Regions from separate parts of the Streptomyces sp. NPDC102278 genome, predicted to be linked through region 2. Evidence: riboswitches for the same ligand, from Rfam matches in the RefSeq annotation. Region 2 holds a riboswitch; each other region holds the start of a gene.

The links. Region 2 has a riboswitch for cyclic di-AMP ahead of ACIRO3_RS13675 (LysM peptidoglycan-binding domain-containing M23 family metallopeptidase). Riboswitches for the same ligand answer to the same signal wherever they lie in the genome.
Region 1: it holds a riboswitch for cyclic di-AMP, as region 2 does, so the genes downstream of both, ACIRO3_RS29360 (M23 family metallopeptidase) here and ACIRO3_RS13675 (LysM peptidoglycan-binding domain-containing M23 family metallopeptidase) in region 2, are expected to answer to the same signal.
Region 3: it holds a riboswitch for cyclic di-AMP, as region 2 does, so the genes downstream of both, ACIRO3_RS21250 (transglycosylase family protein) here and ACIRO3_RS13675 (LysM peptidoglycan-binding domain-containing M23 family metallopeptidase) in region 2, are expected to answer to the same signal.

Annotation. Positions count from the first base shown of each region.
Region 1 is NZ_JBIWLV010000015.1:133,634-141,377, reverse strand. It holds gene ACIRO3_RS29380 (DUF5998 family protein) at 1-5, opposite strand, end outside; gene ACIRO3_RS29375 (GNAT family N-acetyltransferase) at 57-2,969, opposite strand; gene ACIRO3_RS29370 (HPr family phosphocarrier protein) at 3,154-3,435, shown strand; gene ACIRO3_RS29365 (GntR family transcriptional regulator) at 3,775-4,440, opposite strand; gene ACIRO3_RS29360 (M23 family metallopeptidase) at 4,596-5,396, opposite strand; cyclic di-AMP (ydaO/yuaA leader) riboswitch at 5,409-5,568, opposite strand; gene ACIRO3_RS29355 (pitrilysin family protein) at 5,752-7,119, opposite strand; gene ACIRO3_RS29350 (pitrilysin family protein) at 7,140-7,744, opposite strand, start outside.
Region 2 is NZ_JBIWLV010000004.1:312,592-320,335, reverse strand. It holds gene ACIRO3_RS13695 (roadblock/LC7 domain-containing protein) at 1-209, opposite strand, end outside; gene ACIRO3_RS13690 (sensor histidine kinase) at 272-1,924, opposite strand; gene ACIRO3_RS13685 (MBL fold metallo-hydrolase) at 2,257-3,474, opposite strand; gene ACIRO3_RS13680 (SGNH/GDSL hydrolase family protein) at 3,616-4,401, opposite strand; gene ACIRO3_RS13675 (LysM peptidoglycan-binding domain-containing M23 family metallopeptidase) at 4,563-5,591, opposite strand; cyclic di-AMP (ydaO/yuaA leader) riboswitch at 5,596-5,782, opposite strand; gene ACIRO3_RS13670 (tyrosine-protein phosphatase) at 6,094-6,909, shown strand; gene ACIRO3_RS13665 (aspartate aminotransferase family protein) at 6,957-7,744, opposite strand, start outside.
Region 3 is NZ_JBIWLV010000008.1:259,839-267,582, reverse strand. It holds gene ACIRO3_RS21270 (exopolyphosphatase) at 1-509, opposite strand, end outside; gene ACIRO3_RS21265 (DUF501 domain-containing protein) at 506-1,045, opposite strand; gene ACIRO3_RS21260 (septum formation initiator family protein) at 1,103-1,591, opposite strand; gene eno (phosphopyruvate hydratase) at 1,696-2,991, opposite strand; gene ACIRO3_RS21250 (transglycosylase family protein) at 3,266-3,985, opposite strand; cyclic di-AMP (ydaO/yuaA leader) riboswitch at 3,989-4,159, opposite strand; gene ACIRO3_RS21245 (transglycosylase family protein) at 4,437-5,447, opposite strand; gene ACIRO3_RS21240 (cytochrome P450) at 5,562-6,839, opposite strand; gene ACIRO3_RS21235 (globin domain-containing protein) at 6,961-7,744, shown strand, end outside.

The DNA of each region.
Region 1 (7,744 bases), on a different contig from region 2:
GCCATGAGGTCCATCTTAAGGCCCGTCCGGGGCAGCCGGACCGCGCCGGACCGGTCCTAGTAGCTGGGGAGGGTCCGCGGTCCGAGGTCGGTGCGGGCGGGCGGTCGGGCCACGCGGACGGTGGCGCTCAGCACGGAGAGTCCCTCCGTGGCGACGACGACCGGTTCCAAGGACACTCCGATCACCTCGGGGTGGTCGTGGACCAGCCGGGACAGGCGCAGGAGCAGCTCCTCCAGCGCCGGGGTGTCGACGGGGTCGCTGCCGCGCCAGCCGAAGAGGAGGGGTGCGGCGCGGATGGACCGGATCAGGGCGGCCGCGTCCCGGTCGGTGGCCGGGACGAGGCGGTGGGCGGTGTCGCCGAGCAGCTCGGAGGGGACGCCGGCGAGGCCGAAGGAGAGGACGGCGCCGGCGGCGGGGTCGATGACGCAGCGCACGACGGTGTCGACGCCGCGGGGCACCATCGCCTGGACGACGGGGAGCAGCTCGGCGGGCTTGCCGAGGGCCTCGGTGAGTTCGTGGTAGGCGCGGCGCAGCTCCGCCTCGGTGGTCAGGCCCAGGCGTACGCCTCCCAGGTCCGCGCGGTGGCGCAGGTGCGGGGCGGTGGTCTTCAGCGCCACCGGGTAGCCGAGCGTGCGGGCGGCCCGCACGGCGGCGTCGGCGTCGGGCGCGGGCAGGGTGGGCAGCACCCGGATCCCGTAGCGGGCGAGGAGGGCTCGGGCGTCGGCCTCGTCGAGGGTGATCGCGGAGTCCGCGGCGCCGGCGAGCAGGGCGGCGAGCTGCGCGGCGGCCCCGGCCTCGTCGATGTCCTCGTACTCGGGCACCTGCCCGGCGTCGGCGAGGGAGCGCCGCCACTGTGCGTACCGCACGGCTTCGGCGACGGCGCGCACGGCCCGCTCGGCTGCGGGATAGGCCGGGATCCGCCCCTCGCCGGCGGTGCTGGGGCGGGCGGCGGGGTCGGCCGCCGAAGCGGCGTCGGCCGGTCGCGGGGCACTCGCGGACGCGGCCGGGGCGGCGGGGGCGGCGGGGGCTCCGGCGGCCGGTGTGGGCCGGCCGGGCACGGCCGGAGTGGTGGGGACTCCGGCGGCCGGTGTGGTCGGGCCGGGCGCGGGCGGGGTGGTCGGTGGGCGGGGCGCGACGGTGCCGGCGGCCGTCGAGAGGGCCTCGGCCAGCGCGCCCAGCTCGACGTGCACCACCGCCACCGGCTTGCCGGGGTGCCGGGCGACGGCGTCGCGCAGCGCGCCCGCGAGGTCGTCGGCCGGCGCGTTCTCCCCCACCCAGGGGATCGCCGTCACGACGACCGCGTCGCAGTCCGGCGAGGCCAGCGCGTCGGCGAGGGCCGTACGGAAGTCCTCGGGCGTGGCGGCGGTGGTCAGGTCCAGCGGCGGCAGCGGTCGCAGCCCCCGCGTCAGGCAGGCGTCGTAGGTGAGCACGCCCAGCGATTCGGAGTTCCCGAGGATCGCCACGCGCGGGCCGGCGGGCAGCGGCTGCCCGGCCAGCAGCAGCCCCACGTCGACCAGTTCCGTGACCGTGTCGACCCGGATGACGCCCGCCTGCCGGAGCAGTTCCGAGACGGTGGATTCGGGCAGCCGGGTCCCGGGGACCACGTGTCCGGCCGGGGTGTGCCGGCCGCCCCGGGCCACGACCACGGGCTTGACGGCGGCCGTGCGGCGGGCGAGGCGGGTGAACTTGCGGGGGTTGCCCAGGGTCTCCAGGTACATCAGGGCCACGTCGGTGGACTCGTCGTCGTACCAGTACTGGAGGATGTCGTTGCCGGACACGTCGGCCCTGTTGCCGGCCGAGACGAACGAGGACAGCCCCTCGCCGCGCCGCAGCAGTCCCGACAGCAGGGCGATGCCGATCGCGCCGGACTGGGTGAACAGGCCGATGCGGCCGCGGGCGGATGCCGGGGTGGGGGCCAGTGAGGCGTTCAGCTCCACGTCCGGCGCCGTGTTGATGACCCCGAACGCGTTCGGGCCGATCAGTCGCATCCCGTACGACCGGATTTGCCGGACCAGTTCGCGCTGCCGTTGCAGCCCGGCCGGGCCGCTCTCGCCGTATCCGGCGGACAGCACCACCAGCCCCTGCACGCCGTGCTCCCCGCACGCGCGGACCGCGTCCGGGACCCGGTGCGCCGGGACGGCGACGACGGCGAGGTCGACCGGACCGCCGATGTCGGCGACGGTGCGGTAGGCGCGTACGCCGTCCAGCAGATCGGCGGAGGCCGCCTCGTTGACCGCGTACAGGTGTCCGTGGAAGCCGGTGTCCCGCAGGTTGCGCAGCGCCGCGGCGCCCACGCCGCCGCCGGAGCGGCTGACTCCGATCACCGCCACCGAGCCGGGGGCCAGGAGCCTTTGGACGGAGCGGGCCTCGGCGCGCTGTTCGCGGGCGCGCTGCACGGCGAGGGACTCGGCGGTGGGTTCGAGGTCGAGGGTGAGGCGGACGGCGCCGTCCTCGAAGCTGCGCTTCTGCTGGTACCCGGCGTCCGTGAACACTTTGATCATCTTGCCGTTGGCGGGCAGCACCTCGGCGGCGAACCGGTGGATGCCGCGCTCCCTGGCCACCGCGCCGATGTGTTCGAGGAGGGCGGAGGCGACGCCGCGGCCCTGGTGCGCGTCCTGGACGAGGAAGGCGACCTCGGCCTCGTCGGCCGGTGCGGACGCGGGCCGGCCGTCGGGGCCGATGCGGTCGAAGCGGACGGTCGCGATGAACTCGCCGCCGATGGTCGCCGCGAGGCCGACGCGGTCCACGTGGTCGTGGTGGGTGAAGCGGTGCACGTCGCGGTCGGAGAGCCGGGGGTACGGGGCGAAGAACCGGTAGTACTTCGACTCGTCGGAGACCTGTTCGTAGAAGCTGACCAGGCGTCCCGCGTCCTCGGTGGTGATGGGCCGGATCCGGGCGGTGCCGCCGTCGCGCAGCACGACGTCCGCTTCCCAGTGGGCCGGGTAGGAGGGGTCCGACTCGATGGTCATGGGCACACCCTAAGGGGAGGACCGGCCGAACGGTGCGTGCGCGGCGTGTGCGGCACGGAGGGGCAAATCAGTGCAAGCTGGGGAGGGTCGAACGGCGGTGGATCCGGGTCGAAGGTCGGTCCGAGCATTCCGGGTGTCGTGAGAGACTGGTCTAGACAACCGCTAGCACCTGAAGGGCATCACCATGGCAGAGCGCCGCGTCAACGTCGGCTGGGCCGAGGGCCTGCACGCTCGTCCCGCCTCGATCTTCGTCCGCGCGACGACCGCTTCCGGCGTCCCGGTGACCATCGCGAAGGCCGGCGGCGACCCCGTCAACGCCGCTTCCATGCTGGCGGTTCTGGGCCTCGGTGCCCAGGGCGGCGAGGAGATCGTCCTCGCGTCCGAGGCCGAGGGCGCCGACGCCGCGCTGGACCGCCTCGCCAAGCTCGTCGCCGAGGGCCTCGACGAGCTCCCCGAGACGGTCTGACCCTTCGGGTCGTTCACACGTGGCGAAGCCGCGGCCCCCGACGCACCCGGGAGCCGCGGCTTCGTCGTTTCCGGCCCCGGGCCGGCGCGCCCGGCACGGCACGGCACGACCGGCGCGACACAGCACGACCGACACGACACGGCACGGCCAATGGCTCGCGGCGAATGCGGCACGCGGAATTCCGGGACGACGAATGGGGCGTCGCGCATTCCGTGGCGGAATCGACCCACGAAGACGACCCACCGAAATCGAGCGATGGAAATCGAGCGGCGGAAATCGAGCGACTGATTTCGGGGCACCCGGGCCCTCCGCATATCCGTCCTTTGTATACGGCTCCTGTTAATGCGGACCGCTCGCCATGTTTACGGCAGGTTGCGAAGTCCTCACGCGCCGCCGGTGCGCCCCGGCCGCGCGCTCGGTGTGCAGGGCCGTCAGGGACCGGGCCCGCTCGGCGTCGCCGCGCGCCACGGCGTCCACGATCGCGCCGTGCTCGGCCCAGGAGTCCACCGGGCGCGCCGGGGCCTCCACCGAGAACATCCAGGTGATCTTGTGGCGCGTCTGCGTCAGCAGGGCGATCAGGCCGGGACTCGCGGAGGCCTGGGACAACGTCTCGTGGAACCAGCCCCCCAGGGCCCGCAGATCCTCCCCCTGGCCCCTCCTGGCCCGCTCCTGGCCCAGCCTGACCAGGCCGCGCAGCACCTTCAGGTGCGCCTCGGTGCGACGGCGGGCGGCCCGCGCGGCGGCGAGGGGCTCCAGCAGGACGCGCAGTTCCAGGAGGTCCGCGGCCTCCTGCTCGGTCGGCTCGGCCACGCAGGCCCCGGCGTGCCGGCGGGTCGTTACGAAGCCCTCGGACTCCAGGGTGCGCAGGGCCTCGCGGACCGGGACGCGCGAAACGCCGTAACGACGGGCCAGCACCTCTTCGGTGAGGCGACCGCCGGGTCCGAAGACCCCGGAGATGATGTCGTCGCGGATTGCTGTGCATACCGCGTGCGCAGGAATTCGCAAGACCGGACCTCCGCTTGATTTCGTGACCGTGCCGCGACTCTATTGCAACACACGATAATTTCCGAGGACGGCCCTTGATGTGAAACATTTTCCCGCCAACGCGAAAGGCCCCGGCTCGATGAGCCGGGGCCTTCGACGAAGAGGTGCGGAGCGGGTCAGACGGTGACGCCGTGCGAGCGCAGGTACGCGAGCGGGTCGATGTCCGAACCGTACTGCGAGCCGGTGCGGGCCTCGAAGTGCAGGTGCGGGCCGCTGGAGTTGCCCGTGGAGCCCGACAGGCCGATCTGCTGGCCCGGGGTGACCTGCTGGCCGACGGAGACGTCCAGCGAGGACATGTGACCGTACTGGGTGTACGTGCCGTCGTTGTGCTTGATGACGACGTTGTTGCCGTACGCGCCGCCGTTGCCGGCCTCGACGACCGTGCCGGCGCCGACGGCGTGGACCGAGGTGCCGGACGCCGCGTGGAAGTCGATGCCCGTGTGGCTGCCGGAGGACCACATGCCGCCGCCCGCGTGGTACTGCGTGCTGACGTAGGAGCCGTCGACGGGAGCGACGAAGGTGTTGAGGCGCTTGCGCTCGGCCTCGCGGGCCGCACGCTCGGCGGCCTCGCGCTCGGCCTTCTCCTTGGCCTCGGCGAGGCGCTTGGACTCGGCGGCGCGCTGCTTGGCGTCGGCCTCGGCCTGGGCCTTCGCGGCGGTGATGTCGGCGGCGCGCTGCTGCGACTCGGCCTGGGTCTCGATCTCGCCCTGCAGGTCCTCGGCGACGACGACGGCGTTGAGGCCGGTGTCCTCCACCGTGGAGGCGGCGGGCTGGTCCGCGGCGAACGCGGGGCCGGCCAGCGTGCCCACGACGCCGGTGGTGGCGAGGGCGGCTATACCGGCGTAGCCGGCGGTCTTGCGGCTCAAACGGCTCGAACCACGGTGCTTACCGGCGACACGACTGCTGCCAAACGCCATGAAGAGGTTGATCCTTTCCTTCCTTCTCGCCTACCGGGTTAGCTGACGGGTTCGGAGCAGGAAGGTCTCCTACGGGCCCCCTCTTGCGAGGCGGTCCGATTCACCCCAGGGACACATGTGGGTCCCCGGCTCCCCAGGCTCGCGCCTGACGGGGACTCGGCGATCGCTGTCCGGTGCCGCGGGTGCGGCGGGCACAACTGACGAACAGCACGGCCGACGCTAGGCGGATCTTCAGTCAATCGCCAAACAGGTGCGCGCTTTTGTTACCTACGCCACACCACATACAAGCAACCTCACCACTAAATGGACAAAAGGGGCCCCGGCGACAAGTCGCCAGGGCCCCTTCGATTTCAGGTCAGTTGCCGACCACGGTCACATCGCCGATCCCCAGCGCCCGCACGGGCTCCGCGATCTGCGACGCGTCACCCACCAGGATCGTCACCAACCGGTCCACGGGGAAGGCGTTGACCACGGCCGACGTGGCCTCCACCGTGCCCGTCGCGGCGAGTTGGGCGTACAGCCGGGCCTGGTAGTCGTCCGGCAGCTCCTGCTCCACCTGGTCGGCCAGGGTGCCCGCGACCGAGGCGGCCGTCTCGAACTTCAGCGGGGCCACACCCACCAAGTTCTGTACCGCGACGTCCCGTTCGGCGTCGGTCAGACCCCCCTCGGCGAGGGTGCGCAGCACCGTCCAGAGATCGCCCAGCGCGGGGCCGGTGTTCGGGGTGTCCACCGAGCCGCTGATGGCCAGCATGGACGCGCCCTTGCCGTCGGCGGTGGAACGCAGCACCTGCCCGAAGGCGCGCACGCCGTAGGTGTACCCCTTCTCCTCGCGCAGCACCTTGTCCAGGCGGGAGGTGAGGGTGCCACCGAGGCAGTACGTGCCGAGCACCTGGGCCGCCCAGACGCGGTCGTGACGGTCCGCGCCGATCCGGCCGATGAGGAGCTGCGTCTGGACCGCTCCGGGGCGGTCCACGATCACCACGCGGCCCGTGTCGTCGGCCGTCACCGGCGGCACCGGCAGCGGATCGGCGGAATTGCCGGTCCAGGCGCCCAGGGTGTCCGCCAGCACGGCGTCCAGGTCGATCCCGGTCAGGTCGCCGACGACCACCGCGGTGGCGGTCGCGGGGCGTACGTGGGCCTCGTAGAAGGCGCGTACGGCACCGGAGTCGATGCGGGCGACCGTCTCCTCCGTGCCCTGGCGGGGCCGGGAGATCCGCAGGTCGGCCGGGAAGAGCTCCTTGGAGAGCTGCTTGGCGGCGCGGCGCTGCGGGTTGGCCGACTCGTGCGGGATCTCGTCGAGGCGGTTGCGCACCAGCCGGTCGACCTCGCTGTCGGCGAAGGCCGGTGCGCGCAGTGCCTCGGCGAGCAGGCCGAGGGCCTTCGCCAGGCGGGAGGCGGGAACCTCCAGCGAGACCCGCAGGCCCGGGTGGTCGGCGTGCGCGTCCAGGGTCGCGCCGCAGCGCTCCAGCTCCGCCGCGAACTCCTCGGCGGAGTGCTTGTCGGTGCCTTCGGACAGGGCGCGGGCCATGATCGTGGCCACCCCGTCCAGGCCCTCGGGCTCCGCGTCGAGCGGCGCGGCGAGGTTGATCTCGACGGCGATCACCTGCTGCCCCGGACGGTGGCAGCGCAGCAGGGTCAGGCCGTTGGAGAGCGTGCCGCGCTCGGGGGCCGGGAAGGCCCACGGCCTGGCCTCGCCGGCCTCCGGCCGGGGGTGGAAGCTCATCGTGACGGCTGCGGTGTCGCTCACTGCTCCGCCCCTTCGTTCTCGTCGGACTCGTCGTTCTCGTCGGACTCGTCGGTCGCCAGGGGCTCGTACACGAGCACCGCGCGGTTGTCCGGACGCAGTCGGGCGGCGGCCACGGCCTGCACCTCCTCGGCGGTGACGTCCAGGACGCGGCCGACGGCGGTCAGGGCGAGCTGCGGGTCGCCGAACAGCACCGCGAAGCGGCACAGTTCGTCGGCGCGGCCCGCGACCGTGCTCAGCCGGTCCAGCCACTCCCGCTCCAGCTGGGCCTGGGCGCGTTCCATCTCCTCGGCGGTGGGGCCCTCGGCGGCGAACCGCGCGAGTTCCTCGTCCACGGCCGCCTCGATGGCGGGCACCTCGACCCCGCTGGAGGTCTTGACGTCCAGCCAGCCGAGCGACGGCGCACCCGCCAGGCGCAGCATGCCGAATCCGGCGGCCACGGCGCTCTGGTCGCGGCGGACCAGGCGGTTGTGCAGCCGCGAGGACTCGCCGCCGCCGAGGACGGTCAGCGCCACGTCGGCGGCGTCGCACTCGCGGGTGCCGTCGTGCGGCAGCCGGTAGGCGGCCATCAACGCGCGGGCCGGGACCTCCTCGACGATCTCCT
Region 2 (7,744 bases):
CCGGCCCCGCGCCCCAGGGAGTAGAGCCCGCAGGCCAGCGCCGCCATGTGGTCGGCGTCGTCGGCGTCCAGTCCGTACGCGCAGGTGACGAGTCCGTCCACGGTGAGCAGGACGGCGCCGCGGGTGTACGGCACCCGCTGGACCAGCCCGCTGAGCAGCCAGTCGAGATCGGAGAGCCTGACCGTCTTCGTCGCCACTTCGCCGCCCATGGGGGTGTGCTCCTTGCCGAGGTGTGGGGTGGGGGTCGTGAGAGGGGTGGTGGGGGTCGCGCTCATGCGGGCCACTGCGACCGCGCCTGACCGAAGCCCCGTTGGAAGGCGGCCATCAACCCGGGGTCATGCACGGGTGGTTCGGCCTCCGGTGCCCGGCTCGGGCCGGCGTCCTCGCCGGACCCGGGGACGAGGTGCGCGCGGGTGTTCCGTCGGGGCAGCGGCGGCGGGTCCGTGTCCGCCCAGGCGCCGGGGACAGCCGCGGGAACCACGGGGACGGCCGCGCTGACGGCCGCGCGGACGGTCTCGGGAACGCTCTCGGGGACGACCGTGCCGAGGAGCACCCCGGCGTCCTCGACAGCGTGCTCGGGCCGGCGCGGTGGGGCGGGCACCCGTACGGGCGCCGGTGGCGCCATCGTGGCCGGTTCTCCGGATCCCCACGACCCGGCAGCCCGCGACCCGGCCCACGATCCGGCCCGCGAGCCGCCGCCCTGCGCGTCGGAGGCGTGCGGTGCCTCCGCGCCCAGCAGTTCCTGCGGCAGGACGAGCACGGCGAGCACCCCGCCGTAGATGTTGGACTTAAGCTCGACGGCGATCCCGTGCCGCCGGGCCAGCGCCGCGACCACGAACAGCCCGATCCGACCGTCCGCCGGCAGGTGCCGGACGTTGACCTGGTCGGGATCGCCCAGCAGGGCGTTCATCCGGTGCTGCTCCTCGACGGGCATGCCCAGTCCCCGGTCCTCCACCTCGACCGCGATTCCCGCGGTCACGCGCTCGGCGCGCACCGTCACGTCGGTGTCGGGGGCGGAGAAGACGGTGGCGTTCTCGACGAGTTCGGCCAGCAGGTGCACCACGTCCGCGACGGCGTGCCCGCGGACGGTACCGCCCGCCGGGGGCACCACCTTCACCCGCGTGTACTGCTCGACCTCGGCGACGGAGGACCGCAGTACCTCGCTCAGATCGATGGGTCGGGTCCATTGGCGCCGGGAGGGGGCGCCGCCGAGCACGGCGAGGTTCTCGGCGTGGCGGCGGATCCGGGTGGCGAGGTGATCGACGTGGAAGAGCTGCTTGAGCAGGTCGGGATCCTCGACGGTGTCCTCCAGGTCGTCAAGGAGGGCGATCTCCCGGTGCACCAGGGACTGGAGCCGGCGCGCGAGGTTGACGAAGACCTCGACCTTGCGGTCGCTGTCGGACGGGGTGACCGGAGCGGCCAGCCGGACGAGGGTCGTGTGGGCCTGTTCCCGGGCGCCCCGCAGTTCCTGGGAGAGCAGCCAGAACTCGTCCACTCCCGCCGGATCGGTGGCCGGCGCCGGCCCGCTCGGGCCGCCGCGCACCGGCCGGGCCGCGGCCTCGCCCCGTTCCAGCCGGTCGGCGGCCGTGCGCAGTTCCTGACGGCCTCGCACGCTGGAGCGGCGCAGGGCCTCGCACCGGTCGCGGACCGCCTTTGCCGCGCGCTGCCCGCCGAGCAGGGCCGCTGCGAGCGCCCCGACCACGAGCAGCGCGCAGCCCCCGAGCACCGGCCACAACCGCGCGTCCCGGTCGCCGGCGCCTCCGCCGAGCTGGAGCGTGAAGATCACCGCGGCCGCGCCGCTGAGTCCGGCGGCGAGGGTGGGCAGGACGGTGGCGCGGAGCATCTGGGGGCGTATCTGCCGGCCGGGACCGGTGGCGGCGTGTCTCGACGGGGAGTGGTGGCGGGCGGCGCGGAGTCCGGACATCGGCGTCCTCGGTACGTGGGGCCCGGGCCCCCGGATGTGCCGAGGCCCGGCGTTGATCACCGGATACCCACGCTAGACCGCACTCTCCCGCCCGGGACCGCCAGTTGGGGAACTTGGCGGGGGTGCTTCCCGCTTGCGACGGAGCGCTCGTACGACAGCCCGAATCCGCCGGGAGCGCGCACGCCCGGGCGGGCCGGGGCGTACGCCGTCCGGGCGCGCGCCCGCGCCCCCCGGGGTGGCCGGAGCAGGGCCGTCCCGATCGGCTCCGCCGGGCGGTGTCGTGCCGATCGGGCCGGATCGGCCCGGCCGCCCCGGCCCGATCGGGGCCGCCCCTACGACCCGACGGCCTCCGACTCCTCCCGCCCGGTGGCGACCGGGGCCGGGGCCGTGGCCGGCGCGGGGGCCGTCGGCGTGGCCGGCGTCGTACGGGCGGGGGCGGGTTCGGCGGAGACGAAGGGCCGCCACCACGGTTCGACGGGCGCGTCGGAGGCGCCCGGTTCGAACGGCTGGCCCGGTACCGGCAGGGCGATGGCGGAACCGGTCTCCCGGGACGCGGTCACCGTGCCCTCGCCGGGTTCGTCCCAGGGGTGCAGGGCCAGGTTGAAGGTGCCCCAGTGGATGGGCAGCATCGTGCCGTGCGGGATGCCGCCCTGGAGGTCCAGATGGGCCTGCATGCCCTCCTGGGGCGTCATGTGGATCTCGCTCCAGTACTCGGAGTACGCGCCGATCTGGATCATCGTGGCGTCGAAGGGGCCGTGCGTCGCGCCGATCTCCTTGAAGCCGGGGAAGTAGCCGGTGTCCCCGCTGTGGTAGATCCGGTGCCGCTCCCCCGCGACCACCCAGGAGGCCCACAGGGTGAACTGCTGGTTGCGCAGTCCCCGGCCGCAGAAGTGCCGGGCCGGGGTGGCCGTCAGCGAGAGCCCGGCGACCTCGGTGGTCTCGTTCCAGTCGAGCTCGCGGATCCGGTCGGCGGGGACTCCCCAGCGCTCCAGGTGGGCTCCGACGCCTAGCGGGACGGCGAAGACGATGTCCCTGCCGGCCAGCGCCTTGATCGTCGGAAGGTCGAGGTGGTCGTAGTGGTCGTGCGAGATCACGACCACGTCCACGTCGCCCAGGGAGGCCAGCGGCACGGGCACGGGGTGCAGCCGCTTGGGTCCGGCGAAGGGGAAGGGGGAACAGCGCTCGCCCCACACCGGATCGAAGAGCACCCTGCGACCGTCGATCTCGGCGAGCACGCTGGAGTGCCCCATCCAGGTCAGGCGCAGTCCGCCGACCGGCGGCTTCGCCAGTTCGGCGAGGGTCGTCGGATAGACGGGGATCGCGGCGGAGGGGCTGCGCCGGGCCCGCTGTTCCTTGTGGAAGTAGATCTTGGCGAACTCCGCCATCGAGCCGGAGGGCCTGGTCCGGGCGCCGACCGGGTTCTGGAAGACGCCGTCGGCGAAGTTCGGGGAACGCAGGATCCGCTCCAGGCGGGCGCCTGACGGGTCCGCGCCGAAGGCTTCGGGCCGCAGGGCGCGCAGCCGGGGACGCAGGGGACGGGAGCCGGTCAAGGCGCCTCCTGGGTGGATCGGGGCAGGACGGTCGTACGACTACGACCATCCCAACGCACACCGGCCCCGAAGGATTCCGCTCCCGCCCACCGACTCCTCGGGCCGTCGTCCCGTACGACCCGGTCGGCGGATCCCCCGGCCCTACAGGGGCAGCAGGTCGGGGCGCTTCGCCGCGACGTGGTCCCCGGAGGACTCCCCGCGCAGCCGTCGGCCGATCCACGGCACCAGGTGTTCGCGCGCCCACTGGATGTTGTCCCGCGTCACGTCCACCGAGCCGCGCGGGCGCTCCGGCGGCCACGGCTGGTCGGGGTCGGTCGGCACGTCCAGGCCGAGCACCTGCGCGGCGCGCAGCGCGACGCGGGTGTGGCCCTCGGGCGAGAGGTGCAGCCGGTCGCCGTCCCAGGCCCGGCGGTCCTGTACGGACTTCAGGGACCAGAGGTCGAGGACCGGGCAGTCGTACTTGTCGGCCACGGCCCGCACGTGCGCGTTGTACGTGGCGATCTTGCCCCGCATGTAGCGCAGGACCGGAACGCTCCGGGTGTCGAACCCGGTCGTGATCATGACCTGTCCGACGGAGCCGACGAGGTCGGCCACGGCCGCCTCGAAGCGTTCCGCCGTGGCGTCCGGGTCGCTGCCCGGCCGGATGATGTCGTTGCCGCCCGCACAGAAGGTGACCAGGTCCGGCGCGAGGGCCTTGGCCCTGGGTACCTGGTCGGCCACGATCTGGTCGAGGAGCTTTCCGCGCACGGCCAGGTTGGCGTACCGGAAATCGTGTTCTTCGCGCCGATCGGCCAGGAGGACGGCCAGCCGGTCCGCCCAGCCGAGGAACGAATCCCCGGGTCCCGGATCCCCCACGCCCTCGGTGAAGCTGTCCCCGATCGCCGCGTACGAGCCGATGGTCTTGAGTGTCGTCTTCGTCGCTGCCACAGTTCGACATCCTTCACCCCCGCGGCCGACCTACGCCAACGTAATGAGGGGTTGACGGACCGTGATCTATCCCACCCTGCATACGAGGAATAAGAATCGCGTGAGGCCGGGGCCCCGTCGGTCCCGGCCTCACGCGTGTCGGTGCTCCTGCGGGTCGTGCGTCAGATGCTGACGCCCTTCGAGCGCAGGTAGGCCAGCGGGTCGACGTCGGAGCCGTAGGACGGGCCGGTGCGGATCTCGAAGTGGAGGTGCGGGCCGGAGGAGTTGCCGGTGGAACCGGAGAGCCCGATCCGCTGTCCGGGCGTGACGCTCTGGCCGGTCGAGACGGACAGCGAGGACATGTGGCCGTACTGCGAGTACTTGCCGTCCGCGTGCCGGATCACGACCTCGTTGCCGTACGCGCCGCCCCATCCGGCGGAGACGACGGTGCCGGCGCCGACGGCCTTGACGGTGGTGCCGGAGCTCGCGATGAAGTCGACGCCGGTGTGGTAACCGGAGGACCACATGGCGCCGGAGGCGCGGTACTGGGTGGAGACCCCGCCGCCGACCGGGGCCACGAAGCCGGTGCCCGTGCCGGCGTCCGCGGAGGTGTCGCCGCCCTGGCCGCCGGAGGTAGCGGGCCGCTCGGCGGGGGTCTGGTCACCGGAGCCGGCGTCGGAGTCGGCCTGAGTCGCGCCGGAGGACCGGTCGGTCGACCGCGGAGCGGGGGCCGCGTCCTTCTTCTCGGAGCGCGGCTGCGACGCCGACGGGCGGGCCGGGGCGGGGGCGGACTCGGCGGCGGGGGCCGCCGCGCCGAGGGTCAGCTTCAGACCGGGGTGGATCAGCGAGGGGTCGGAGCCGACGGCCTGCTGGTTGTCGGCGTACAGCCGCTCCCAGCCGCCGGAGAGGTGACGGTCGGCGGCGATCTTCGAGAGGTAGTCGCCCGACACGACGGTGTAGACGGTCGGCGCGGCCTTCGCGGCGACGGGTGCGGCCTGGAAGGACGCCGGGGCCTGCGGGGCCGACTCCGGCGCGGCGGCCGGGGCCGACACGGGCGCGGTGGCCGGGGCCGCGGCGGGAGCGCCGGCCGCGTGGGCGCCGGCGGCCCCGATCAGCGGCAGGGCGAGAGCCGCGCCGCCGGTTCCCGCGACGGCGAACCCGCGGGACAGCGAACGGGACTTGGGACGGCGGTGCTTACCCTTTGCAGGCATGGCGAATTCCTCTCCGACGCCTGCGAGGTGAGCTGTCGGGTTCGGACTGGAGATGTCCGGCCGCGCGGCGGCGTCGGTGACGACGGCCGAAGTGCGGCTTCACCCCTAGCCGTCCCGGAGACGAGGCCCGGAACGGCGGCTTACCTGGTTCCCCCGCTCCTGCCGCGCGCGTGAATAGTCGGGTGGGGTTCCCGGGCGGCGGCAGGATTAGGCGGTCCACCCGGATCGATCGCGAAGGTAATCGAGTCCTGCCGCGCACAACAAGCCACGAATTCCCTGACGGAATCCCAGACATGGGGGGCCGGCGAAATTCCCGTCACCCTCTGTCCATTCCGGACCAGCAACAACCCTCGCCACATGGCAATTCGAGTTTCGCGATCAGGCACGCACGGTCACCGTATGATCTGGCTCACGGAGCCTGGCGCGATCTCGCCTCCGCTTATGGCAAGTTGTTGCCAAGTAGTGTATTTCGGACACCTCACGACGACGCGGAGGAACCCCCGTGACGCAGCAGATACCCCGCACCTCGCCCGCGACGCCCGAACTGTCCGGAGTGCGCAACTTCCGTGACGTGGGCGGGCTGACGACCACCGATGGACGCAGGGTCAGGTCGGGACGACTCTTCCGAAGCGGACATCTCGCACATGCCACCGAAACCGATGCACAGTTCCTCGTATCGCTCGGGCTGCACACCGTTTTCGACTTCCGCAACGACGCCGATCACGCGCTGGAGGGGCAGGACGTGGAGCTGCCCGGCGTCCTGAACGTGAACATCCCGCTCTCGGACCCCGCCGACGGCCGGGAGTTCTGGACGATGGTCCGCGACGGCGACCTCGCCCGGCTGCGTGCCGTACTGGGTGACGGGAAGGCCGCGGCCCGGATGGAGAACTCCTACCGCGGCATCATCCGCAACCGGACCGTCGAACACGGGCGGGTCGTCCGCGCCCTCGCCGAGGAGAGCCTCCCGGCCCTGATGCACTGCGCGGCGGGCAAGGACCGGGCCGGCCTGTCGATCGCCGTCACCCTGCTCGCGCTGGGGGTGGAGCGCGAGGTGATCGTGGCGGACTACCTGGAGTCGAACGCCCCGCACAACCGCTATCGGGTCCGCCGCGGCAGCGACGCCCCGGAGGCCCGCTCGCCCGAGGTCATGGCCCTGCTCGCCCCGCTCTTCGACGCCCGCGCCGAGTACCTGGTCGCCGCGTTCGAGGTCATCGACGAGACCTGGGGCGGGGTGGACGGCTATCTGACGGAGGGTCTCGGGCTGACGCCCGAGACCCTCGACCGGCTGCGGGAACGGCTCCTGGAAGCGCGGGCCTGAGTCCGTCCGCGCCGGACACCGCCGGACACGCCGGGTGGAAGGGGCCGTCAGCGGTTGCCGACGGCCTGCTTCACCAGCGTCCTGCCGAACTCCCACATCAGGCCGCCCCCGCCGTGCGCCTCGTCCATGACCGCGCGGAAGGCGACGACGAACCGGTCGACGTCCCGCTCGTCCACGACCAGCGGCGGAATGAGCTTGATGACCTCCAGGTGGTCTCCGGAGACCTGGGTGAGGATCCGGTGCTTCTGGAGCAACGGCACCACGACCATCTGCGCGAAGAGCCCCTTGCGGGCCGCCTGGAGCATGGTCCAGCGGCTGCGCAGCCCCAGCGAGGACGGTCGGCCGAACTCGATGCCGATCATCAGGCCGCGGCCGCGCACCTCGTGCAGCAGCTCGTACTCGTCCACCAGCGCGGCGAGCCGCCCGCGCAGCAGGTCGCCCATCGACCGGGCACGGGCAACCAGCGCCTCGTCGTCCATGACGGAGAGCACCGCCAGCCCGGCCGCCATCGCCTGTGCGTTGGATCCGAAGCTGGCGGAGTGCACCAGGACCCGGTCCATGGACGAGTAGACCTTTTTGAAGATCCAGTCCTTGCCCAGGGTGGCTCCGACGGGCACGTAGCCCCCGGAGAGGGCCTTGGCCACGCACACCAGATCCGGTTCCACGCCGGTTTCGTGCTGGTAGGCGTAGAAGTCACCGGTACGTCCGAGGCCGGTCTGCACCTCGTCCGCGATCAGCAGTGCCTTGTGCCGGTGCAGGAGTTCCTGCGCGGCGAGCAGGAACCCGGGCGGGGCGGCCTGCACGCCCTTGCCCTGGATCGGCTCGACGACGAGGG
Region 3 (7,744 bases), on a different contig from region 2:
ATCCGCACGCAGCCGACGTCCACCGAGCGGGCCGCCCGGACGTGCTCGGAGCCCACGACGAACTCGGTGGAGCCGCCGCCGATGTCGACGACCAGGAACGGCCGCTCCATGTCGGTGCGGCCCGCGAGTTCCTTGGTGGCGCCGGTGAAGGAGAACTCGGCCTCCTGGTCGCCGGTGATCACCTCGGGTTCCACGCCCAGGATGTCCAGGACGCCCCGGACGAACTCGTCCCGGTTCTCGGCGTCCCGCGAGGCCGAGGTGGCCACGAAACGGACCCGCTCGGCGCCGAGTTCCTTGATGACCGCGGCGTACTCGCGGCACGCGGCGAAGGTGCGCTCCAGCGCCTCCGGGGCCAGCCGGCCGGTCTTGTCCACGCCCTGGCCCAGCCGGACGATCGTCATCCGGCGGTCCAGCTCGACGAACCCGCCCGTGGCCGGGTCGCAGTCCGCGACGAGGAGGCGGATGGAGTTCGTCCCGCAGTCGATGCCCGCGACCCGTGTGGAGCTCACGCGTCCGCGTCCTTCTTCTCCCCGCACGGGGTGACGCAGGGGCCCTTGGCCCACCACTCGGGCAGCATCGCCAGGGCCTCGTCGCCGAAGGGGTTGACGCCGGGGCCGGCGGCCAACGAGTGGCCCACCAGTACGTGCAGGCACTTGACCCGGTCCGGCATGCCGCCGGCACTCGGGAAGCCCTGGAGCACCTCGATGGCGTCGCGGCGGGTGATGTAGTCCTCGTGCGCGGCCCGGTAGGCGGCGGCCAGCTCCGGGTCCTCGGCGAGCCGGGCCTGCATCTCCTTCATCACGCCGTTGGCCTCCAGCGTGCCGATGGCACCGGCGGCGCGCGGGCAGGTCAGGTAGAACAGCGTCGGGAAGGGGGTGCCGTCGGGGAGGCGGGGCGCGGTCTCGACGACGTCCGGCTGCCCGCAGGGGCAACGGTGCGCGATGGCGCGCAGCCCGCGCGGCGGGCGGCCGAGTTGCTGCTGGAACGCCTCGATGTCCGCGGCGGTCGGCTCGGTGCGGTCGGTCTGGGGCGGGGGCGTCTGCATGCCTGGGATGAGTCTCTTCGTTCGTGTGCGGGTGTGTCGCGGGCGTGGCGTGTCGGGTCAGTCGCCGGGGCGGTCGGCCTTGTCGACGCCGTCCCAGACGTTCGAGTACCAGGGCCGGTCGGAGCTGGCCTGCCCGGTGCGGCGGTCTTCCTTCGCCTCGGTGCCGGGGTCGTTCATGATGTAGCCGATCTCCCCCGGGCGCAGGAAGTGCAGGTGCTTGCGCGCCTGCTGTTCCGCGTAGGCGGGGTCCTGCCAACGGGCCTTCTCGTCGCGGAGCTTCTCCAGCCGTTCGCGCGCGTCGGTGGCGTCCCGCTGTTGCTGCGCGATCTCGGAGCGCTGGGACACGTACTGGCGCATGGGATACGCGAGGGCGACGACCAGGGTACAGAGCACGAGCACCAGGAGCGCGGCCCGGCCGGTGAGCCGGCTGCGGCGGACCTGGCGGCGCGACTGGGAGCGGTAGACGTGCGCCGCGGTCCGTTCGCCGAGTGCCTTGAGTCTGGTCGCGGTCGAGAAGGTGGAGAACCGATCCCGGTTCCCGGCCATGGTCCCGCCTCCCCTGAGTGCGCTACGCAATACGTCCCCGCACACGGTACGGGACCGAGTGCGGGGACGTACGGAGGCCGGGGCGTGATTAGCCCTCGCCGTTCCTACTGGTTCGCGGGGCGAAACCGCGGGAAGGCGGAGCGACCCGCGTACACCGCGGCGTCGTCGAGGATCTCCTCGATGCGCAGCAGCTGGTTGTACTTGGCGACGCGGTCCGAGCGGGCCGGGGCACCGGTCTTGATCTGGCCGCAGTTCACGGCGACGGCGAGGTCGGCGATGGTGACGTCCTCGGTCTCGCCGGAGCGGTGCGACATCATGCACTTGAAGCCGTTGCGCTGGGCCATCTCGACGGCGTCGAGGGTCTCGGTCAGCGAACCGATCTGGTTGACCTTGACGAGAAGGGCGTTCGCGGAGCCCTCCTCGATGCCGCGGGCCAGGCGCTCGGGGTTGGTGACGAAGAGGTCGTCGCCGACGATCTGGACCTTGGAGCCCAGCTTGTCGGTGAGGGTCTTCCAGCCGGCCCAGTCGTCCTCGTACAGCGGGTCCTCGATGGAGACCATCGGGTACGCGGAGACGAGCTCCTCGTAGTACTCGGTCATCTCGGCGGCCGAGCGGGACTGGCCCTCGAACTCGTACTTGCCGTCCTTGTAGAACTCGGACGCGGCGACGTCGAGCGCGAGCGCGATGTCCTTGCCGGGGACGTAGCCGGCCTGCTTGATGGCCTCGACGATGAGGTCCAGCGCGGCGCGGTTCGACTCCAGGTTCGGGGCGAAGCCGCCCTCGTCGCCCAGGCCGGTGGAGAGGCCCTTGGTGTGCAGGACCTTCTTGAGGGTGTGGTAGACCTCGGCACCCCAGCGCAGCGCCTCGGAGAAGGACTCCGCGCCGATCGGGGCGATCATGAACTCCTGGATGTCCACGTTGGAGTCGGCGTGCGACCCACCGTTGAGGATGTTCATCATCGGAACGGGCAGCAGGTGCGCGTTCGGGCCGCCGAGGTAGCGGAAGAGCGGGAGGTCCGAGGCCTCGGACGCGGCGTGCGCGACGGCGAGGGACACGCCGAGGATGGCGTTGGCGCCGAGGGAGCCCTTGTTGTCGGTGGCGTCCAGGTCGAACATGGCCTGGTCGATCAGGCGCTGCTCGGTGGCGTCGTAGCCGACGAGCTCCGGGCCGATCTGCTCGATGACGGCGAGGACGGCCTTCTCGACACCCTTGCCGAAGTAACGGTTGGGGTCACCGTCACGGAGCTCGATGGCCTCGAATGCACCGGTGGAGGCGCCGGACGGGACTGCAGCACGACCGGTGCTGCCATCGTCGAGGCCAACCTCGACCTCGACCGTGGGGTTGCCTCGGGAGTCCAGGATTTCCCGGGCTACGACGACGTCGATGGACGGCACGAGCATCTCCTTCTGGGATGTGACGCTGGGTGTGCGGTGGCGGGTCAGGCCGTGGGATGGCCTTGCCGACTAGAGCCTAACCGGCTCCGGCCACTCGGCCGGCCGACCGCCCGGGTCCTGGGACGAAAAAGGGCCCGAATACCTTTCTTCCAGGACATACGACCCTTGATCCTTGGCGGGTTCGGGGCCCGACCGGGCCCGGACACGCCACCGCCCGGCGCGTGGAGGGGTACGCGCCGGGCAGGGATGCGTCAGGACTGACGCGGTGTCATCGGGGGGTTCAGCTGAGGTTCAGCTTCTGCCCGGGGTAGATCAGGTCGGCGTCCGGGACGATGTCCTTGTTCAGCTCGTGCAGCTTCTGCCAACCGCCCTTGACGCCGTTCGCGTCGGCGATGGTGCCCAGGGTGTCGCCCGCCTTGACCTCGTACGAGCCGTTGCCGATCTTCGGGGCGGCGGTGGTCTTCGGGGCCTTCTGCGGGGCCGGGGTGGCCGTGGAACGCTCGGAGCGCGTGGTGGTGGAGCCCTCGGAGCGCTTGGTCTCCGTCTTCGGCGCGGCCTGCTGCTTCTTGGGAGCGGCCTGCTGCTTCTTCGGCTTGGGGGTCTCGGCCGAGCCGCCGCCGCTGTACGAGGAGTTGGACAGGCCCACGCCACAGGACGGCCAGGCGCCCTTGCCCTGGCCCTTGAGGACCTTCTCGGCGATGGCTATCTGCTGCGACTTGGAGGCCTGGTTGGCCTGCGAGGCGTACGCCTTGCCGCCGTAGGCGGCCCAGGTGCCGGACGAGAACTGCAGGCCACCGTAGTAGCCGTTGCCCGTGTTGATGGACCAGTTGCCACCGGACTCGCAGGAGGCGACCTTGTCCCACTCGGAAGCGGTGGCGGCGGACGCGGAGCCCGCGGCCATCAGGGGCGCCGCGACGGCGACACCGGCGACACCGGCGAGCGTGACGATGCGGGCGGCCTTGGAGGCGCGACGGTGCTTGCCCTTGCCGGAAAGCAGCATGGAATTTCTCCTCACCGACGCCTACGAGGTGAGCTGTCGGGTTCGGGCGAGTGAGTTGCCCGGCCGCACGACTGGCGTGCGTCTTAACCCCCAGCCGGTTCGCGGCCGTCTTCCGACGGCCCGTCCCGGCGCCTACCTTGGTTCCCCCGCTCCTGCCTTCGGCGCTTGCGCGACGACTGTTCTCTCCGTCCGCCGGCAGGATTCGGCGATGCGGTCGAAGAGGCTCGCGGTGACGAGCGATTCAGAAGGTAGACAGGTCTCCCCCCGATGTTCAACGAGCAACATCGGGGGGAAAGGGCCCTACTTGCGTTCCGCTTCGGGGCGTTTGCGCAGGTGAGGGCGGGGTTTGCGACAGCTTCGATACGAGACACGCCAGTTGGGCGGAAGAGACGCATGTCTCACTTGCCGAAACCGGACATTCGGATCTTAATGGGTGCCCGAACTGCCCCTATTACTTGGTTAGATCCAGGTTCTGTCCGGGCTTGATGAGGTCCGCGTCCCCTCCGATGACCTGCTCGTTGGCCTCGTAGAGCGTGGTCCAGCCGCCCTTGAGCCCCTTGGCATCCGCGATGGCGGTCAGGCTGTCGCCCGCCTGCACCGTGTACACGGGCTCCGGCGCGGTGTTGGGGACGGCCCCGAGGGTCTCGTCCGCCGCCGGGCCGCGGTGCTTGCCGCCGCCGTCCGCCGCGGAGTCGGTCGGGGTGCCCGTCGGTGCCGAGGGCGTGGCGGAGGGGTCGGCCGGGTTCGGGTCCTTGGCGGGGTCCGAGGGGACCGTCGGGGTGGTCGTGCCGCCCGGGGTGGTCGGGGCGACGGGCGGCTGGTTGGCCGGGCCGGTGGGAAGGGTCGGGTCCGGGTCCGGCATGACGGGCAGTCCGGTGTTGGGACCCAGCGGCACGTCGGGCAGCGTGAACGACGGCGTGCCGGACGGACCGGGCAGCGTCGGGGTGGGCGCGGTGGGCGTCGGCACCCCGAAGTCGGTGGCCGGCGTGGAACCGGTCTTCGGCACCGAGGAGTCGGGGCGGGAGGGGCTGGGCGCGACCGGCGCGGGGGCCTCGATCCGGCCCGGGTCCACCGCGGCCGACGGTCCCTGGCGCGTCAGGCCGGCCGAGGACGCGCACAGCGGCCACGCCTGGGGGCCCTGCGAGGCCAGCACCTGTTCGGCCACGGCGATCTGCTGGGAGCGGCTGGCGAGGTCGGGGCGCGTCGCGTAGTCGAGCCCGCCGGCCTCGTTCCACTGCTCCTGGGTGAACTGGAGCCCCCCGTACGCGCCGCTGCCGTAGTTGGCGCTCCAGGATCCGCCGCTCTCGCACTCGGCGACCGTGTCCCACGTGCCGGCGTCGGCGGCGCTCGCGTTGGTTGCCGCGAGCAGCGGCAGGGCCAGCGCGGAACCGGCGACTCCGGCGGTGACGACGAGTGCGGGTATCTGCTTGGGGCGTCTGTGGCGGCCGTTCCCGGAACGCATGAGGCTGTACCTTTCGCATAACGGCGGGGTAACGGCAGAACCTAGCGGCCTTGGCATACAAGTAACAAGTTTGATCGGAAACTGACTCGCGGTCAGGGCGGCCCCGATCGCGCCTCAATCGTTTCGGGGTGTGAAGCGGACCGGAAGGGTGCGCAGGCCACGCATGATGAGTCCGCCCCGCCAGCGCAGGTCCGCAGGTGGAACAGCGAGTTCCAGATCCGGCAGACGCATCAGCAAACTCGCGAGCGCCGTCTGTCCCTCCAGTCGCGCGAGCGGCGCACCGAGGCAGTAGTGGATCCCGTGTCCGTATCCGAGGTGCTGATTGTCACTCCGGGACAGGTCCAGAGTGTCCGGTTCTGCGAACCTTGCGGGGTCGCGGTCCGCGGCCGCGAGGACCACCAGCACCGGGTCGCCGGCCGCGATGTCCCGGCCGCCGAGCACAAGCGGTTCGGTGGCGAACCGCCAGGTCGCCAGTTCCACCGGTCCGTCGTAGCGCAACAGCTCCTCGACGCCGGTCTCCAGCAGCCCGCGTTCGCCGGCGGCGAGGGAGACCTGGAGGCGCTCGCGCTGCTCCGGGTTCATGAAGAGGGAGTGGACGCCGTTGCCGATGAGGTTCACGGTCGTCTCGAAGCCGGCGAAGAGCAGGATGAAGGCCATCGCGGTGGCCTCGGCCTCCGTCAGGTGATCACCGTGGTCGCCGGCCCGGATCAGATCCGAGATCAGGTCGTTGCCCAGGTCGTCCCGTTTGCGGTGGATGAGTTCCCCGAGATAGGTCCGCATCCGCTTCACGGAACGGGCGACCCCGCCGCGCGGTCCGCCGCCGTGCCGGATCATCATCCCGGCCCAGTCGCGGAAGTCGTCCTGGTCCTCGCGCGGTACGCCGAGCATCTCGCAGATGGCGTAGATGGGGAGCGGGAAGGCGAACTCGTGGATGAGGTCGGCCTCCCCCTTCCCGGCGAACCCGTCGATGAGGTGGTCGGTGAGCTCCTGGACGCGCGGGGCGAACTCCGCCACCCGCCGCGGGGTGAACGCCTTCGACACCAGCCGCCGCAGCCGGGTGTGGTCCGGCGGGTCGATGTTCAGCAGGTGCGTCATCAGCTCCGCCTTGCGCTCCCCCGGGATGCCGGTCTTGCCCTTGGCGTGCGCCGGCTCCGCGTGGTGCGCCGGGTTCTTGCTGAGGCGCTGGTCGGCGAGGGCCTGGCGGGCATCGGCGTACCGGGTCACCAGCCAGGCCTCCACGCCGCTCGGGAGCTTGGTGCGGTGCACCGGGGAGTGCTCGCGCAGCCAGGCGTAGGCCGGGTAGGGGTCGGTGGCGAACTCCCAGTCGAACAGGGTCGGGCCCTGGGGGGAGGAGGTCTCGTCGGCGGGTTCCGCGGGGGTCGGCTCATGCACCCGCTGACCGTATCCCGACCTCCACGAGCCATCCCATATGGGTGCTTCGTCGCGGCTGTCCGTAGATCCGCCGAGGCTTGACCCCGCACGGTCCGCCGTTCCTACTTTCGCTCTTGTGGACGTGAGGATCTTGAAGAGCAGTTTCGCGGTGGTGGAGAGACGGGCCGAGCACGCCGTCAAGTACTTCTACTCCCACCTCTTCTGGCACCACCCCGAGGTCCGCCCGCTCTTCCCCTCCTCACCGGCGGACATGGAACGGCAGCGGGACCGGCTCTTCGCCGCCCTCACCCACGTGGTCACCCACCTGGAGGACGAGACCCTCGTCCCCTACCTCCGCGACCTCGGCCGCGACCACCGCAAGTTCCGGGTCGGCCCCGAGCACTACGCGGCCGTCGGCGCCAGCCTGCTCGCCGCCCTCGCCGAGACCTCCGGCCAGACCTGGACGCCCGACGTGGAGAAGGCCTGGGCCGAGGCATACCAGGTGATCGCCGACGCGATGACGGCCGGCGCCGCCGAGAGCACCGACCCGGCCTGGTGGGACGCCGAGATCGTCCGCCACCTCCAGTACGGGCAGGACGTCGCCGTGCTGACCCTGCGGCCCGACCTCCCGCTCCCCTATCTCCCCGGCCAGTACGTGAGCGTGAGCAGCGCCCGTGTCCCGACCACCTGGCGCACCTACTCCCTCGGCAACGCGCCCCGCCCCGACGGCACCGTCGACCTGCACGTCAGCCGGATCGAGGAGGGCAGGCTCTCCCACGTGCTGGTCCGCGAGGCACGGCCCGGGGAGACGCTGCGGCTGGGGGCGCCGGGCGGCCGGCTCACGCTGCGCCGCGAGGACCGCCCGGTCAGTTTCATCGCCGCGGGCACCGGTTGGGCCCCGATCCGGGCCATGCTGGAGGACCTCG